2 regions of the Streptomyces sp. NBC_01384 genome follow, and region 2 is predicted to be linked to the other one. Evidence: riboswitches for the same ligand, from Rfam matches in the RefSeq annotation. Region 2 holds a riboswitch; the other holds the start of a gene.
What was found. A riboswitch is a leader RNA that binds a small molecule or an ion and turns the genes downstream of it on or off. The one in region 2 is predicted to bind S-adenosylmethionine.
Positions count from the first base shown of each region.

Region 1: linked by a shared signal. The riboswitch ahead of thrC (threonine synthase) and the one ahead of OG747_RS11740 (aminotransferase class V-fold PLP-dependent enzyme) in region 2 are both predicted to bind S-adenosylmethionine.

Region 1 is NZ_CP109559.1:5,287,830-5,297,178, reverse strand. Features, by position in the region: gene OG747_RS24480 (NADH:flavin oxidoreductase) at 1-723, opposite strand, end outside; gene groL (chaperonin GroEL) at 967-2,589, opposite strand; gene OG747_RS24470 (cold-shock protein) at 2,947-3,153, opposite strand; gene OG747_RS24465 (MoaD/ThiS family protein) at 3,614-3,889, opposite strand; gene thrC (threonine synthase) at 4,020-5,339, opposite strand; SAM riboswitch class I at 5,357-5,504, opposite strand; gene OG747_RS24455 (glucosyl-3-phosphoglycerate synthase) at 5,691-6,635, shown strand; gene OG747_RS24450 (trehalose-6-phosphate synthase) at 6,790-8,187, shown strand; gene otsB (trehalose-phosphatase) at 8,215-9,111, opposite strand; gene OG747_RS24440 (DUF3263 domain-containing protein) at 9,198-9,349, opposite strand, start outside.
Region 2 is NZ_CP109559.1:2,600,096-2,609,444, forward strand. Features, by position in the region: gene OG747_RS11710 (NlpC/P60 family protein) at 1-533, opposite strand, end outside; gene OG747_RS11715 (NlpC/P60 family protein) at 802-1,842, opposite strand; gene OG747_RS11720 (NYN domain-containing protein) at 2,147-3,496, opposite strand; gene OG747_RS11725 (hypothetical protein) at 3,531-3,770, opposite strand; gene OG747_RS11730 (rhomboid family intramembrane serine protease) at 3,923-4,654, shown strand; gene OG747_RS11735 (Lrp/AsnC family transcriptional regulator) at 4,651-4,932, shown strand; gene OG747_RS11740 (aminotransferase class V-fold PLP-dependent enzyme) at 5,014-6,375, opposite strand; SAM riboswitch class IV at 6,586-6,702, opposite strand; gene trpD (anthranilate phosphoribosyltransferase) at 6,866-7,930, opposite strand; gene OG747_RS11750 (cytochrome bc complex cytochrome b subunit) at 8,109-9,349, opposite strand, start outside.

The sequences.
Region 1 (9,349 bases), 2.7 Mb from region 2:
GTCGTAGTTGTCCGACTTCCACTGCGAGTAGCGGAAGAGGACGGGGAATTCGGCCGAGACCGAGTCACGGACCGCGGCGACGATCTCCGCCGCGAACTTCGTACGGGCGACCGGGTCACCGCCGTACGCGTCCGTGCGCCGGTTGGTGCCCGCCCACAGGAACTGGTCGAGCAGATAGCCGTGCGCGCCGTGCAGTTCGACGCCGTCGAAGCCGATGCGCTCGGCGGTGGCGGCGGCCTCGGCGAACGCGGCGATGACCTCGTCCAGGTCGGCCTGGGTCATGGCCTTGCCGGTGCCCTCGGTGCCGTCGAGACGGATGCCGGAGGGGCCGACCGCGGGGGCGTCGGCGTACGGCGGCCGCCCCGCCTTGCGCACCATGCCGATGTGCCACAGCTGCGGAACGATCGTGCCGCCCGCCGCGTGCACCGCGTCGGCGACCTTCGTCCAGCCCGCGAGCTGCTCCGTGCCGTGGAAGCGCGGGACGCGGTCGCTCTCGCCTGCCGAGTCGTGGCCGACGTACGTGCCCTCGGTGACGATGAGGCCCACGCCCGCGGCGGCGCGGCGGGCGTAGTACCCGGCCACGTCCTCACCGGGGACGCCGCCCGGGGAGAACTGCCGGGTCATCGGTGCCATCGTGATCCGGTTCGGGACGGTCAGGCCGTTCAGGGATACGGGGCGGGACAGGATCTCGGCAGCGCGGGTGGCGGAGGCGTCGAGCGTCACGTGAGGGGCTCCTCGGAGAGGTCGAAGGACATCGAGCAGATGGTCGGGCAGATCGGCCGGCAGGAAGTGCGCATGTATGTGCATGTGCATTTACCGCACTCTCGACGTCAACCAACCCGTCCGCCACGGCATTCCGCCGCACTCGTCTCCCTCGTGTGATCCCGGACACGCCCGAGGGCGGCACCCCCTGGGAGTGGGGGTACCGCCCTCGAAACGTAAGGACAGTGATCAACCAGAGGTCGATCAGAAGTCCATGTCACCGCCCGGCATGCCGCCCGGAGCGGCCGCGGAGGCCTTCTCCGGCTTGTCGGCGATGACGGCCTCGGTGGTGAGGAACAGCGCGGCGATGGAGGCGGCGTTCTGCAGGGCAGAGCGGGTCACCTTCGCCGGGTCGATGATGCCTTCGGCGATCATGTCGACGTACTCGCCGGTCGCGGCGTTCAGACCGTGGCCGACGGGCAGGTTGCGCACCTTCTCGACGATCACGCCACCCTCGAGACCACCGTTGACGGCGATCTGCTTGAGCGGGGCCTCCAGGGCGAGTCGCACGGCGTTGGCGCCGGTCGCCTCGTCACCTTCGAGCTCCAGCTTCTCGAACACGGCGGACGCCTGGATGAGAGCCACGCCACCACCGGCGACGATGCCCTCCTCGACGGCGGCCTTCGCGTTGCGAACGGCGTCCTCGATGCGGTGCTTGCGCTCCTTGAGCTCGACCTCGGTGGCGGCACCGGCCTTGATGACGGCCACGCCGCCGGCCAGCTTCGCCAGGCGCTCCTGGAGCTTCTCGCGGTCGTAGTCCGAGTCGGAGTTCTCGATCTCGGCGCGGATCTGGTTGACCCGGCCGGCGACCTGGTCGGCGGAGCCGGAGCCGTCGACGATCGTGGTCTCGTCCTTGGTGATGACGACCTTGCGGGCGCGGCCCAGCAGGTCCAGACCCGCGTTCTCCAGCTTGAGGCCGACCTCCTCGGAGATGACCTCGCCGCCCGTGAGGATGGCGATGTCGCCGAGCATGGCCTTGCGGCGGTCACCGAAGCCCGGCGCCTTGACGGCGACGGACTTGAAGGTGCCACGGATCTTGTTGACGACCAGGGTCGACAGGGCCTCGCCCTCGACGTCCTCGGCGATGATCAGCAGCGGCTTGCCGCCCTGCATGACCTTCTCGAGGAGCGGCAGCAGGTCCTTGACGTTGCTGATCTTCGAGTTGGCGATCAGGATGTACGGGTCGTCGAGGACGGCCTCCATACGCTCCATGTCGGTGGCGAAGTACGCCGAGATGTAGCCCTTGTCGAAGCGCATACCCTCGGTGAGTTCCAGCTCCAGACCGAAGGTCTGGGACTCCTCGACGGTGATGACGCCTTCCTTGCCGACCTTGTCCATCGCCTCGGCGATGAGCTCGCCGATCTGGGTGTCGGCGGCGGAGATGGAGGCCGTGGAAGCGATCTGCTCCTTGGTCTCGACGTCCTTGGCCTGCTCCAGCAGGGCACCGGAGACGGCCTCGACGGCCTTCTCGATACCGCGCTTGAGGGCCATCGGGTTGGCGCCGGCGGCTACGTTGCGCAGACCCTCGCGCACCAGCGCCTGGGCCAGAACGGTGGCCGTGGTCGTACCGTCACCGGCGACGTCGTCCGTCTTCTTGGCGACTTCCTTGACCAGCTCGGCGCCGATCTTCTCGTACGGGTCCTCGAGCTCGATCTCCTTGGCGATGGATACACCATCGTTGGTGATCGTGGGGGCGCCCCACTTCTTCTCGAGGACGACGTTGCGGCCCTTGGGGCCAAGGGTGACCTTGACGGCGTCGGCGAGCTGGTTCATCCCGCGCTCGAGACCGCGCCGTGCCTCCTCGTCGAACGCGATGATCTTGGCCATGTGAAGTGGTCCTCCCGGACTGGGGTGGATTGCTCCGGACCGCGCTGGCGCCCGCGACGGACGGCCTGCCTGCCTCGTGGTTCCTTGCCCCACCTGGCCTGCGGGCCTCACCGACCCGGTCCTCGTTATCACTCTCACCATCAGAGTGCTAACGCCAATGATTAGCACTCGCCCCTGCCGAGTGCAAGCGGCTCCCCTTGATCCGCAGATGAGAACCCCTTGAAGACAGGCGAACAGCCGACCTGACGACAGGCGAACAACGGACCGAACGGGCAGACCGAAGGGGCAGACCGAAGGGCCCGCACCCCATGGGGATACGAGCCCTTCGTCACGTCGAACAGTCAGTCGGCGCGTGCTTCAGCCGGTCGCCAGTCGGACCATGTCCGCCTGCGGCCCTTTCTGACCCTGCGAGATCTCGAAATCGACCCGCTGGCCCTCTTCCAGGGTGCGGTAGCCGTCCATCTGAATCGCGCTGTAGTGGACGAATACATCCGCACCACCGTCGACCGCGATGAAGCCGTACCCCTTCTCCGCGTTGAACCACTTGACGGTGCCCTGAGCCATGCCTAACTCCCCTATTACTGGCCCTTGCACAGGACCGCACTTCGCGGACCCGGGTCAGACCTCACCCCCCAACGGTTGGGGGTGTGCGCCGGAACGCGTCGACCGCGGCTGAATGTATCTGTCCAACTGCCGTCTGCAACAGGTCAATTGGACGAGAATTCCGGGCACGGTCGATCGGGAATATGGGGAGAATTTGTGAAGTTTCAGGGCAAGTCGGGCCCCATAAATGCCATAAACGGCTCAAAAAGGCGGGGGACTTTGGCTACTTCTTGCCGGACCTCGGGCGCGAACTCATATGCGCCCGGCATGCGAAGTGCAGCGGGTTCCCCAACTCTACCGCGCTCAACCATACTGAATTGCCCCCTCCGCTTCTCTCGCGGAGGGGGCAATTCGATGAACTCTCGGTGATTGGCATTACCAAGGGTAACTATCTCACCGTACGTAATCGGATGCGTGGCGGTCAGCCGCCGGCGACGGCGGGGATGATCGAGACGCCCGCGCCGTCCGGCGTCGCCGTCTCCAGCCCCTGTTCGAAGCGGACGTCGTCGTCGTTCACGTACACATTGACGAACCGGCGCAGCTTGCCCTGGTCGTCCAGGACGCGCGCGGCGATACCCGTGTGGTTCTTCTCCAGGTCCGCGATGACCTCACCGAGGGTCCCACCCTCGGCCGTCACCTCGGCCTGGCCACCGGTGTAGGTGCGCAGGATGGTGGGGATGCGGACGTTGACGCTCATTCCTTGTGACCTCCGGTCGGGTAGCGCCCCAGAGGGGCGCAGGGCCTTGCTGAATATGCGGCTCCGCCGCATGGGCGCGACCGGCCCCCCACCGGTCCGCAGCGTAGAAAACAGCCCTCCGGGCCAAGCCCTACGCGAGCCCGGCCTCTCGGAAGGAGTCCAGATTCGGACGAATGGTCGCCGTCAGCCCCGTGCCGGCCACCGCGTCCAGCGTCTTCAGACCGTCCCCGGTGTTCAGAACGACGGTCGTCAGCGTCGGGTCCAGCAGGCCGTTCTCGATCAGCTTCTTCGTGACCCCGAGGGTCACCCCACCGGCGGTCTCCGCGAAGATGCCCTCCGTGCGCGCCAGCAGCTTGATCGCGTCGACGACCTGCTCGTCGTTCACATCCTCCACGGCCCCACCCGTCCGCCGCGCGATGTCGAGCACGTACGGCCCGTCGGCCGGGTTGCCGATGGCGAGCGACTTGGCGATGGTGTTCGGCTTCTGGGGCCGTACGACGTCGTGGCCGGCCTTGTAGGCGACGGACACCGGCGAACAGCCCTCGGCCTGGGCACCGAAGATCTTGTACGGCTTGTCCTCCACCAGCCCGAGCTTGATCAGCTCCTGCAGACCCTTGTCGATCTTCGTGAGCTGGGAACCGGAGGCGATGGGGATCACCAGCTGGTCGGGGAGCTGCCAGCCGAGCTGCTCGCAGATCTCGTACGCGAGGGTCTTGGAGCCCTCCGCGTAGTACGGCCGCAGGTTGACGTTGACGAAGCCCCAGCCCTCGCCGGCCGGGTCGCCGATCAGCTCGGAGCAGAAGCGGTTCACGTCGTCGTAGTTGCCCTCGATGCCGACGAGCTCGCCGCCGTAGATCGCGGCCATGACGACCTTGCCCTGCTCCAGGTCGTGCGGGATGAACACGCAGGAGCGGAAGCCGGCGCGCGCGGCGGCGGCACCCACCGCGCCGGCGAGGTTGCCGGTGGAGGAGCAGGAGAGCGTGGTGAAGCCGAACGCGCGGGCGGCCTCGATGGCCTGGGCGACGACCCGGTCCTTGAAGGAGTGCGTCGGGTTGCCGGAGTCGTCCTTGACGAAGAGCTTGCCGGCCTCGACGCCCAGCTCGCGGGCGAGGTTGTCGGCCTTGACGAGTTTGGTCCAGCCGGGGTTGATGTTCGGCTTGTCGGCGACGTCGGCCGGGACGGGGAGCAGCGGCGCGTACCGCCAGATGTTCGCGGGGCCCGACTCGATGCGCTTGCGGAGTTCTTCGGTTTCGTAGGCCGAGAAGTCGTACGCGATCTCCAGCGGGCCGAAACACTCCTCGCAGGCGAAAACCGGGCCGAGCGGCACGCGGTGTCCGCACTCGCGGCAGGAAAGCGCGGCGGCGGGTCCGAGATCGACACCGGCTACGGTGTCAGTGTCGGTGTCGCCCGCGACGGAGTTCGTGGTGCTTGCAACTGTCTGCGCAGCCATGGAGGCGAGGCCCTTTCTCCTCATCTTCCTCACGACGCACTTCGCCATGAGACGGATTTGGCACCTTCCCTAGCCGGGAGCCTCGCCACAGCGATGTGACAGGAACCAGCTGGAGGGTTGCCGGGGCTTCATCGGGCCGTATCCCTCTGCCCCTCTGGATGAGCGGTATTCGGTTGTGTCGTGCGGGTGATGCGTGTGGTGCGACGGTCCGCGAGTGATCTACGACATGCGATGGTCATCCGCGTTGTTCAAGACTGTAACCGAAGGCCAGGACAGTTGAGATAGTCGTCCGAACCGCGAGACGGATCACACCGTGACACCGGGTGATCAGACAGTGAGGAGCCGCAGACTGTGCTGAAGGAAGTTGAGCGCTGGCTGAACAACCGCTCCTGGTCCGTGACCGACCGCCCGCTCCACAGACTGATGTCCGCCAAACGGGCCACGGGCTCCTCGGTGAGTGTCGTGCTGCCCGCGCTGAACGAGGAGGAGACGGTCGGTGAGATCGTCGCCGTCATCCGCCACGACCTGATGCAGCAGGTGCCCCTCGTCGACGAGATCGTCGTCATCGACTCGGGCTCGACCGACCGCACCTCCGAGGTGGCCGCCGCGGCGGGCGCGAGAGTGGTGCACCGGGACGAGATCCTGCCGCGCATCCCGACCGTGCCCGGCAAGGGCGAGGTGCTGTGGCGCTCGCTCCTGGTGACGAGCGGGGACATCGTCTGTTTCATCGACGCGGACCTGAGGGAGTTCTCGTCGGACTTCGTCTCCGGGATCGTGGGGCCGCTGCTCACCGAGCCGGGCGTGGACCTCGTGAAGGGGATGTACGACCGTCCGCTGGGCGGCGCCGCGGGTCAGGGCGGCCGCGTCACCGAACTCATGGCCCGCCCCCTGCTCAACATGCACTGGCCGCAGCTGGCCGGCTTCGTCCAGCCGCTCGGCGGGGAGTACGCGGCCCGCCGCTCGCTGCTCGAACAGCTCCCCTTCCCCGTCGGTTACGGCGTCGAGCTGGGCATGCTCGTCGACGCCCTGCACCTGGTGGGCCTGGACGCGCTCGCCCAGGTCGACGTGGGTGTACGCAAGCACCGCCACCAGGACGGGCAGGCGCTGGGCCGGATGTCCGCCGCGATCTACCGCACCGCCCAGCTCCGGCTGGCCCGCGGCCACCTCATCCGCCCGGCCCTCACCCAGTTCGAACGGGGCAAGGACGGTTTCGAGCCGCGCACCTACTCGGTGGACACGGAGGAACGTCCGCCGATGGTCGAAATCTCCGAGTACCAGAAACGAAGGGCAGCGTGAAAGCGCCCCGGTAGGGGCGCGGGGCTGTGGAATATGCGGGGCTGTGACATATGCGGCTCCGCCGCGTGGGCGCGACAAACCCCCACCGGCCCGCAGACGGCATACGGCTGAAGGGAACGTTTGAGCGTTTCGACGCCGGGCTAGGTTTCGAGGCATGGCTTCCCCCGCTTCAAAGCAAGGCGCCCACGGCATCCTCGTCGCATCCAACCGCGGGCCGGTCACCTACGAGGTCCAAGAGGACGGCTCGCTCCACGCCAAGCGCGGCGGGGGCGGGCTGGTCTCGGGCCTCTCCGCGATCGGGCCGGAGGCGGGCGCCCTGTGGGTGTGCTCGGCGCTCGGCGACGGCGACCGCGAGGCGGTCCGGCGCGGAGTCGCCGAGGACGGCGTACGGATGCTGGACATCGACGCCGAGGTGCACGCGGACGCGTACAACGGCATCGCGAACTCCGTGCTGTGGTTCGTCCACCACATGCTGTACCAGACCCCGCTGGAGCCGGTCTTCGACGTGGAGTTCCGCCGTCAGTGGGCGTCGTACGAGGCGTACAACCGCGCGTTCGCCGAGGCGCTGGCCGTCGAGGCGGCCGACGGCGCGGTGGTGGTCGTACAGGACTACCACCTGACGCTGGTACCGGGCATGCTGCGGGCCCTGCGCCCCGACCTGCGCATCGGCCACTTCTCGCACACCCCCTGGGCGCCGGTCGACTACTTCCGGATGCTGCCCGACGACATCGCCGAGCAGGTGCTGCGCGGCATGCTCGGCGCGGACCGGCTCGGCTTCCTCACCCACCGCTGGGCGGACGCGTTCACCGCTTGCGCCACCGCGATCGTCGGCGGGCTTGGCGACACCCGGGTCGGCGTGCACGGGCTGGGCGCGGACGCGGACTTCCTGCGGAGGCGGTCGCACGAGGCGGATGTGGCCGAGCGGATGGACGCGCTGCGGGGGCAGATCGGCGAGGGCCGCAAGACGATCGTGCGGGTCGACCGGACCGAGCTGTCGAAGAACATCGTGCGGGGCCTGCTGGCGTACCGGCAGCTGCTGGAGGACCAGCCGCAGTGGCGCGAGCGGGTGGTCCACGTGGCCTTCGCCTACCCCTCCCGCCAGGACCTCGCCGTCTACCGCAACTACACGGCCGAGGTCCAGCGCGTGGCGAGCGAGATCAACTCCCAGTACGGGACGCCGGGGTGGACCCCGGTGGTCCTGCACGTCAAGGACGACTTCGCCCGCTCCCTGGCCGCGTACCGGCTGGCCGACGTCGCCCTCGTCAACCCCATCCGCGACGGCATGAACCTCGTCGCCAAGGAGGTGCCGGTCGTCTCCGACGAGGGGTGCGTGCTGGTGCTCTCGCGGGAGGCGGGGGCGTACGAGGAGCTGGGCGAGGATGCGGTGGGGGTGAATCCGTACGACGTGGTCGCCACCGCGCGGGCGCTGGACGAGGCGCTGGCCATGCCGGTCGGGGAGCGGGCGGAGCGTACGAAGCGGCTGGCTGCCGCCGGGACCGCCCTGCCTCCGGCGCAGTGGTTTCTTGAACAGGTGCGGGAGTTGGAGGACTGAGCCGCCCCTTACGGAGCGCCGCAGTCCTTACGGGGTGCCGCAGTGCGCCGCCAGTGACCTGAGCAGGCGTACGACTCCCGCCGGGCCGTCGACGACCAGGTCCGCGCGTTCCGCCAGTTCGGTGACCTCCGAGCTGCCGCTGCACACCAGCAGGCCCGGGATGCCGTCCGAGCGGAGTTTGTCGACGGCGGCGAAGGCCGGGAGGTCGCCCAGGTCGTCGCCGGCGTAGAGGACGGCTTCGGCCTGGACCTCGCGGACGTACTCCAGGAGGGCGACGCCCTTGTCCACGCCCGGGGGACGGAGTTCGAGGACCATCCGCCCCGGTTCGACGATCAGACCGTGCCGGGTGGCGAGGTCGGTGAGGGGTTCGCGCAGCGCCTCGAACGCGGCCTGCGGGTCCGTCGCGCGACGGGTGTGGACCGCGACCGCGCGGCCCTTCTCCTCGATCCAGGTGCCCTGCCAGGCGCCGATCTCGTCGAGGACCCCGGGCAGCTCGGCGCGGACGGCGGCGACGCCGGGGTGCGGGGCGGGGGCGCTGACGGTGCCGGTGCGGGCGTCCCAGCGTTCGACGCCGTAGTGGCCGAGGACGACGAGGTGGTCGAGGCCCGGGACGCCCGCGAAGCCGCCGTGGCGGACCGCGACGCCGGCCGGGCGGCCGGTGATCACGGCGACGGAGGCGACTTTCGGGGCGAGGGCCGCGAGGGCGGGGACCGCGTCGGGGTGGGCGCGGGCCTGCTCGGGGTCGGTGACGATCGGGGCGAGTGTTCCGTCGAAGTCGAGCGCGATGACGGCCCGGTCGGGCCGGGTGAGGATGGCGTCGAGGCCGTCGCGTCCGGCGGGGGTCGCCGGCGTCGGCAAGGGTTCCGAGACGTCCGGGTGTTCCGGGGATTCCAGGGATTCCGGGTGTTCCACGTGGCTGCCCATGCTTCGACCCTATCCGCGCGGGGCCGGGCGCACCCACGGCTCACCGAGTCACGCCCCGCCGGGGAACGTCTTGTCGGCGTCGGGGGTCAGCGTTCCGAGCGACGGGAGTCTCGGACCCTGCGGAGGCGGTTCACCGTGATCGGGTCGTGCGCGAGGGCGCGCGGGTCGTCGAGGAGGGCGTTGAGGAGTTGGTAGTAGCGGACGGGGACCAGGCCGAGTTGCTCGCGTATCGCCCGCT
Region 2 (9,349 bases):
CTCTTCTCCAGCTCGGCGAGTTTGGCGGTCGCCTCCTCGTGCTCCTGGGCGAGGTCGCGCATGGCGAACTGAAGGTCCTTGAGTTCGCCTGCCTGGTGGGTGTTGATCCGGTCGAGCGCCGCAGCCCGCTCCAGGTACTCGGCGGGGTCGTCGGAGAAGAGCAGCGCCAGGGAGGGGTCGAGGCCGCCCGCCCGGTACTGCGCCCCGGCGAGCGAACCGAGCGCGTCCCGCATGGTGTTGATGCGCTCCTGCTGCCGGGCGATCCGGTCCTGTTCCGTACTCACCTCTTCGCGCAGTGCGCCGGCGCGTTCGTCGGCCTTGTCGAACGCCTCGGTGGCCTTCTCCGCCTGGGTGTACAGGCGGTCCACCTCGGCCCGGGTGTCGTCCTTCGGTGCTGCGGCGGCCGGTACGGCCCCCAGTGCGGCGGCCGCGACGGACACCACCCAGAAGACTCTGCCGGCGATGCCGGCGATGCCCGCGGCGCTGACGCCCCGGTCGAACCCGGACGGTGCACGGCGGCGATGGGACCCCACGAGTAGCCGCTCTCCCTTCCACTGACGGTCCCCCGGAGTTGGGGGGAAACGCGCCAGACAGTAGCCGTGCGACTACACACCGACCAAAGACCTCGGCGGGCATACAACACGACGCCCCGCCGGAGACGCAGGTCACCGACGGGGCGTGGGGTCAGCGGGAGTTACCGCGATTCGCCCGTTCGGGCGGCGTGGCGAGGGGAACTCCGGAAGGTTCGAGGGAGACTTCGGAGGGTTTCGAGGGGGACTTCGGAGGGTTCGGTGAGCCGGATCAGACCCGGACGCCGAACTGGAACGCCCCGCCGATGGTGCTCATCGACTCGTAGCGCACGTCCGTTCCGGTGCGCGGGGCGTGCAGCACCTGGCCGTTGCCCGCGTAGAGACCGACGTGGTGGATGTCGCTGAAGAAGAAGACCAGGTCGCCGACCTGCAGATCGCTCTGCGAGTAGATGCGGGTGCCGATGTTCGCCTGCGACTCCGAGGTACGCGGGATGGAGACACCGGCCTGGGCGTACGACCAGGAGGTGAAGCCCGAGCAGTCGAACTCGCTGGGGCCGGTGGCGCCCCACTGGTACGGCCTGCCGACCTTGGTCTGTCCGGCGGAGAACGCGGCGCCGGCGCGCCCGGAGCCGGCCTCGATGGGGCCGTTGAGGACGCTGCGCGCGCTGGCGCGGCTGGCGCGGGCCTGCTGCTCGTCGAGGGCGGCCTTCTCCTTGGCCGTCAGGGTGTTCAGGAGCTTCTGCGCGTCGGCGAGCTTGCCCTGGACTTCCTGCTTCTTCTTCTTGAGTTCCGTACGGGTGTCGGAGAGGTCCTTGAGCTTCGCGGAGGCTTCCTGACGCTCCTGGGCGAGCTCGCGCTGCTTCTCCTGGACCTTCTTCAGCGCCTCGACCTGCTGACTGCTCAGCTGGTCCATCGTGGACGCCTTGTCGAGGTAGTCGCTCGGGTCCGAGGAGAGGAAGAGCTGCACGGAGGGGTCGATGCCACCGGTGCGGTACTGGGCGCTGGCCATCGAACCGAGGCCGTCGCGCAGGGTGTTGAGCTCGTCCTGACCGCGGGCCACGTTGTCCTGCAGGGTGCTGATTTCCTTGTCCAGCTTGTCCTGCTTCTCCTTGGCCCCGTCGAGCTTCTCGGTGGCCTGCTCGGCCTCCTGGTAGAGCTGGTCGACTTTGGCCTTGACCTCGTCCTTGCTCAGCTTCTCGCTGGGCGCGGCGTTGGCGGCGTTGGCGCTGAGGGCCACGGCAGCGGCGGCGACGGTGGTGAGCACGGTCACACGGGTGCGGCTCGGCTGCTTGGGTCGACGGTGGGACGCCACGAAGGCGAGCTCCTTCTTCCTCCAGCCGCCTGCCGAGTCGCCGACGGGCGGTGTCCCCCCACCGTCACTCCCGATGAGTGATCACCCGAGTGGAGGTTCGAGCCCCGACCCTAGTGACCTTCCTGTGATCAGTTCAAATCCAAACCTGATAATTCTTTGTCACCCAGCGCATTCTTTACACTCAACTCACGTGCAGTGATCCGGGCTTGACGCTACGTTGCGTGAAGGTTTCGCCAATTCGGGCATCACGCCCAGATGTTATGCATGGGACTTACGAGCCCTATGGGACGTAGGGCCCAGAAGGTCAACTGCGCGAAAATCGCTTGAGAAGCACCACCGAGGCGACCGGCCGCGCGCCCGCCTTGGCGATCCCGTCGGCCACCTCACGGTCGGTGGAGACGACGATGACGGGCCGCCCTGGCGGCTCGGCGCGCACCAGCTGGCGGATCAACTCGTCCGCGGTGACACCCGGCTTGGAGAACAGCACCCGCACCCCGCGCGGCGGCGCGAGCAGCACGGGCGCGGCCAGCTCGGCCCCGTCGAAGACACAGGTCACCTCGGCCCCGGTCTGCGCGGCGAGCTGCGACAGCTGTCCGAGCAGCCGCAGCCGCTGCTTCTCGAGCGGCATCTGCGGATAGCCGGTCTTGGTGACGTTGTAGCCGTCGACGACCAGATGCGCCTGCGGGAGCGCGAGCAGCTGGTCGAGGATCGCGGGATCGTTTTCGGACAGCGCACGGGTGGCGATGTCCTTTGGTGTCATCCGTCCCGGTTCGACCGCGTCCACGGTCTCCGCGGGCCGTACGGAAACGGGTGGCAACGCGAGTTCGCGCCGTAGCCCCTGCGCCGCGTCCAGCACGGTGTCGAGCAGCAGGCGTACGCGCATGTCCTCGACGCTGCGTCCCTCGCGGGCCGCCTTGCGAGTGGCCTCCAAGGCCGCCTCGGCCTCCGCGAGCCGCGCCTTGAGCCGCCGGGTCTCGCTCTCGGCGGCGGACACCTGGGCCTGCCCCTCCGCCCGCCCGGTGTCCATCTCGCCCTGCAGTTTGCGCAGCGCGGCCTCGCCCCGCTTGACGTCGCTGAGGGCGCCGCGCAACTTACGGTGAAGCGATTCGGCTTCCTTCTTCGCCGACTCCAACTCCGTACGCAACCGCTCGGTTTCGGCCCTGGTCTGCCCGCGCGCCTCCGCGAGCTCCTCGCGCAGCCGCTCCAGCTCGGCCCGGCTCTCCTCGTCGGCCCGCTCGGCGTCCGCCCGCAGGGCCTCCTCGCCCGCCGCGGTCACCAACTTCACCCAGCCGACGGGGCGCAGCACATAGGCCGCGGCCGCCACGTCCAGCGGATCCGCGGCCGGTGGCGGCGCGCCCGAGTCGAGGGCGCCGGCGAGCTCCGGCTGCGCCTCTCTGAGCTTCTCGGCGATACGCTGCCTGAACAGCGGGTCGGTCTCCAGCGCGGCAGCCATGGCGTTACCGGCGAACTTCGCCCGCCGGTTGGGAGCGAACCGCGCATACTGCCGCAATTGGGCGGGCAATTCGGCGATGGTCAACCCGCCGAACCCGTCCGACACGATCTGCACGACACGTCGGCGCACGCCGTCGGGCAGCGGACGGTCGAGCACCTCAGCGGTGCCGTCGTCCGGCTCCCCGCCTGTGGTCTCCACCATCCGTCACCCCAATGTCTGTGCGGGGCCCGCTCCCTCAGGAGCCGGCGCCCGGCCTGTCCACCAGTTCCACCTGATCCACCGCGTTGCACCAGCGGCAGCGCACCGACTCGATGGTCTCACTGACCACCTCACGCTCCTCGACGTTCGGCTCACCGGCGAGGTCGAGGTGCACATACTCGACGACCTTGGAGGAGCGGGTCACGTCGAATCGCGTGAGGTTGCCGCAGAGCATGCAGCGCCAGCGAGTCTCGGCGGTCGGCAGGGGAACCGTCATGTGGCAGTCGCTTTCCTTCTAGTGTCCGTCCAGCGCCAGTCTCTGGTGCGTGTGGCTCGTTACCCTACGGCCTGGCGGGTACTCGACGCTCGGCCGTCCACGGCGGCGAGGCACTCTGTGCACATCGGTCCGGTTACGTCATGCTCTGGTCCATGATCAGCAAACGGGGTACGACAGTCGGCAGAGCGATGCGGGGTCAGTCCGCGCCGGTGGCGTACGGGCTGATCATCCTGTGCTGTCTGATCTTCCTGATCGGCCCGGCCTCGGGACTCAATCCGGGGTACGGCACCGGGGACGAGCTGCTGGTCGCCCAGCGTGCCTACTTCCGGCGCTGGGGCGTGATCCCCGCCGAGCTCCTCGGCGGGACCCCGAGCGCCCTGCTCACCCCGGCCACGGCCCTGTTCATCCACGGCAGCTGGCTCCACCTCCTGGGCAACATGCTCTTCTTCTATGTGTTCGGGGCGATGACCGAGGAACGCATGGGCCACGTCCAGTTCGCCGTCTTCTACGTGGCCTGCGGCTATCTCGCCCTGCTGGGCTACGCGATCGCGAACTCCACCTCCGAGCAGACCCTCGTCGGCGCCTCAGGAGCGATCTCCGCCGTCCTCGGCGCGTTCCTGTACCTGTTCCCCAAGGCCCGGGTGACCAGTCTCTTCCCGTTCCTCTTCTTCCTGCCGCTGCGCTTCCCCGCCTGGGTGGTGCTGCCCTTCTGGGCGACCCTTCAGTGGCTGGCGGCGGGCCGCAGCCCCTCGGGTCCCGGGGTCGCCTATCTGGCCCACCTGGTGGGCTTCTCGGTGGGCTTCGTCTACGCGTGGGTGCGGTTCGGTCGGCCGACTAGAGTGAAAACCCCAGCAGCAGCACCCGAGGGAGAAAACCAGCCGTGATCACCGCGATCGTGCTCATCAAGACCAGCGTGGACCGGATCCCCGAGATCGCCGAGTCGATCGCCGCGCTGGACAGTGTCAGCGAGGTCTTCTCCGTCACCGGCACATACGACTTGATCGCCATGGTCCGGGTGAAGGCCCACGACGACCTCGCGGACGTCATCCCCGGCAAGATCAGCAAGATCCCCGGCGTCGAGGCGACGGACACCCACGTCGCGTTCCGCACGTACTCCCAGCACGACCTGGAGGCGGCTTTCGCGATCGGCCTCGACAGCTAGGTAGGGGTGAGTAGGCGCGGGTGAGTGGGGAGCGGAGCCCAGGAAGAGGGTGCCTGACCCCCCACGCGCCGTCCGCCGTCTTCAGACCGCGGGCACGCAGCGGCCGTCCTCCGTGCGGTAGCTCCACCGCGCGCCGTCCCGGACCAGTTCCTTCACGGCCCGCACGAAGCGCTCCACATGCTCGTCCGGCGTACCGGCCCCGAAGCTGACCCGGATCGCGTTGAGGGACTTCTCCCCGGGCGCCGCCTCGGGCGCCCCGCACTCACCCTGCGTCCCCGGGTCGCTGCCGAGGAGCGTGCGCACCAGCGGGTGGGCGCAGAAAAGACCGTCGCGCACCCCGATGCCGTACTCGGCGGAGAGCGCCGCGGCGAAGTGGGAGCTGTTCCAGCCCTCGACGACGAAGGAGATGACGCCGACGCGCGGGGCGTCGTCGCCGAAGAGGGAGAGGACGCGCACGGCGGGCACCTCCGCGAGCCCCTCCCGTACCGCACGGATCAGCTGCTGCTCGCGCGCGAGAAGCGTGTCGAAGCCGGCCTCCGTGAGCGCCTTGCAGGCGGAGGCGATGGAGTAGGCGCCGATCACGTTCGGCGAACCGGCCTCGTGCCGGGCCGCGCTCTCGTGCCACTCCACGTCCACTCCCCCGTCCCTGCGGCGCGTGACCTGGCGGCTGGCGCCGCCGCCCGCGAGGTACGGCTCGGCCTCGCGCAGCCAGTCGGAGCGGCCCGCGAGGACGCCGGAGCCGAAGGGCGCGTACAGCTTGTGTCCGGAGAAGGCGACCCAGTCGACGTCGAGGTCGCGGAGGGACACCGGGTGGTGCGGGGCCAGCTGCGCGGCGTCGAGGACGATGCGGGCGCCGTGCGCGTGCGCCGCGGCGGCCAGCTCGCGCACCGGCCACAGCTCGCCGGTGACGTTCGAGGCGCCGGTGACGCAGACGAGGGCCGGGCCGTGGGGGTCGCGGCCGGCGAGGGCGCGCTCCAGGGTCGAGACCGCCTGCTGGGGGGTGCGGGGCGCGTCGAGGTACGTGACCCGCGCGTCCTTCCACGGCAGCAGCGAGGCGTGGTGCTCGGTCTCGAAGACGAACACCTGGCAGTCGGCCGGAAGGGCGGCGGCGAGCAGGTTGAGCGAGTCGGTGGTGGAGCGGGTGAAGACGACCTGGTCGCCGTCCCGGCAGTCGAGGAACTCGCCGACGGTCCTGCGGGCGTTCTCGAAGAGATCGGTGGACAGCTGGGAGAGGTACCCGGCGCCGCGGTGCACACTGCCGTAGTACGGGGCGTACGCGGCGACGTCGTCCCAGACCCGCTGCAGGGCCGGGGCGCTGGCGGCGTAGTCGAGCGCGGCGTAGGTGACCTCGCCACCGGTGACGAGCGGAACGGTGACATCTCGCCCCAGAACGGACAGAGGGGCACAAACGGACTGGTCGGCGGCAGCGGTGGAGACAGACATGGCGAGCTCCTGTGAGAGGCAGGCGGAATCGCTGCGCGAGCCGGGTACACGGGGGGGTACGGGAGTACGCCAGTACGGCTCAACGCAGGAAAAAAGGCAAAGGGGGTATGCGGAGGCGGGGCTCTACGCCCTATCGCATTCGCTTGCTCACAGAAGGCTCCCTCGAACGACCAGGACCCCTGGACTGTGTCCACTCGAAAGAGGGCGAGGGGTCCGCGCTTGCCGTAGACCTCACTGCCTACGACCTGGTCTTCACCCGGGGCACCCCGCCACGGACGGAGGGTTGCCGGACAGCCGGCCGGGGCCTCATGGCTGTCGCTCATGACCTTGTGCAGCATCCTGCCACACGGTCTTCCCCCCGCAACCCCGGTGTCCGGATAGCGGGACGCCAGGAGGGGCGCAGCGCCCCTGGCGGGGGTCTGGGGGCGGAGCCACCAGGGATGGGACGGGCAGAGGCGGCGGGGGCGCAAACCTGGCCCCCGCCGCACGCCTAGGCGTTGCTGATCTCCACCCAGCGCTCCAACGTCCGCTTCGCCGCCCCCGAGTCAATGGCCTCCGCCGCCTTCGCCATCCCGCCCCGCAGCTGCTCCGCGAGCGGTGCGTCGGTCGGGGACAGGGCGACCAGGGCCGCCGCCGAGTTCAGCAGCACCGCGTCCCGTACGGGGCCCGTCTCGCCGTTCAGCAGGCGCCGGGCGATGTCCGCGTTGTAGGACGCGTCAGCCCCACGCAGCGCCTCCACGGGGACGAGATCGAGGCCGACGTCCCGCGGGTCGAAGCGCTCCTCGGTGATCTTGCCGTCGCGGACGATCCAGACCCGGGACGTCGCGGTGGTGGTCAGCTCGTCCAGGCCGTCGTCGCCGCGGAAGACCAGCGACGAGTTGCCGCGCTCGGCGAAGACACCCGCCACGATCGGCGCCATCCGGGCGTCCGCGACCCCGACCGCCTGCGCCCGCACCCGCGCCGGGTTCGTCAGCGGACCGAGGAAGTTGAACACCGTCCGGATCCCCAACTGCCCGCGCGCCGCGGCCACATGACGCAGCGCCGGATGGAACTTCACCGCGAAGCAGAAGGTGATCCCTGCTTCCTCGGCCACCTCGGCCACCCTCTTCGGGGTCAGCTCCAGATTGACGCCGAGCTTCTCCAGGACGTCCGAGGCGCCGGACGCGGAGGACGCGGCCCGGTTGCCGTGCTTGACGACCTTGGCGCCGGTCCCGGCGATGACGATCGACGACATGGTGGAGATGTTCACCGTCTTCGCGCCGTCACCGCCCGTACCGACGATGTCGACGGTCTCCCCCGGCACCTCGATCACGTTCGCGTGCTCGTACATCGTCCGCACGAGCCCGGTGATCTCCTCGACCGTCTCACCCTTGGCCCGCAGCGCCACCACGAACCCGGCGATCTGCGCGTCCGTGGCCTCGCCGCTCATGATGCGGTCCATCGCCCAGGCCGTGTCGTCCGCGCTCTGGTCGCGGCCGTCGAGCAGGCCGTTCAGCACCACGGGCCAGGAGCGGGCCGCCGCGGTGTTGCCTCCAGCGGGGTTCACAGCGCTCATGGTCGCTCCTGGGTTCGTAGATTCGTACGTGCGTGGACGTACACGGGTGGACTCACCCCTATGCGCAGGGGCGAGTCCACCCTATCCAGCCGGAGGGACGGCAAAGAGCCCCCGTCCGGGCATTGGACGGGGGCTCTTGCCGTGGCGATCAACAAGGACCGGCCAGCCGGCCGGAAGATCAGTGGTGGCCGTGGCCGCTCGTGATCTCCTTGTACTCGTCGACCGTGGGCTTGGGGATCTGGCTTTCCTCCCCGTAGAAGCCCTCGCTGAGCTTGGCGCGCAGCCTCTCGGTGCCCTTCACCTTGCGCTCGACACCGTTCTCGTCGACCGTCGGGCCGATCTCGGCGGGCTTGTACTGCTCGTGCGCGGTGAGCGTGTGCAGGGCCTCCTGGCCGAGCGGCTCGTGCACCTCGATGAACTCGCCGTGCGGCAGCCGCTTGATGATGCCCGACTCGCGGCCGTGCAGCACCTTGTCGCGGTCGCGGCGCTGGAGGCCGAGGCAGATCCGCTTGGTGGCGAGGAACACGATGACCGGCACGACGAAGAAGCCGACGCGCACGAACCAGGTGATCGAGTTGATCGACAGGTGGAAGTGCGTGGCCCAGATGTCGTTGCCACCACCGACGAGGAGGACGAAGTACCAGCTGATCCAGGCGGCGCCGAACGCGGTCCGGGTCGGGACGTTGCGCGGGCGGTCCAGGATGTGGTGCTCGCGCTTGTCTCCGGTGACCCAGGACTCGATGAACGGGTAGACCGCGATCGCGACCAGGACCAGCGGGAAGATCATCAGCGGGATGAACACACCCAGGACGAGGGTGTGGCCCCAGACGTTGATCTCCCAGCCCGGCATGACACGGATCAGGCCTTCGGAGAAGCCCATGTACCAGTCGGGCTGGGCGCCCGTGGACACCATGTCCGGACGGTAGGGGCCCATCGCCCAGATCGGGTTGATCGAGGCGATCGCCGCGATGGCCGCGATGACACCGAAGACCAGGAAGAAGAAGCCTCCGGCCTTGGCCATGTAGACCGGCAGCAGCGGCATGCCGACGACGTTGTTGTTCGTCTTGCCGGCGCCCGCGAACTGCGTGTGCTTGTGGTAGAAGACCAGGATCAGGTGGCCGACGACCAGGCCGAGCATGATGCCCGGCAGCAGCAGGATGTGCACCGAGTAGAAGCGGGACACGAAGTCGCCGCCCGGGAACTGCCCGCCGAAGAGGAAGAACGCCAGGTACGTGCCCACGATCGGCACGGACAGGACCGCGCCCTCCATGAAGCGGACACCGGTGCCGGAGAGCAGGTCGTCCGGGAGCGAGTAACCGGTGAAGCCGGTGAACATGCCCAGGACGAACAGCAGGAAGCCGAACAGCCAGTTGACCTCACGCGGCTTGCGGAACGCACCCGTGAAGAACACGCGCATCA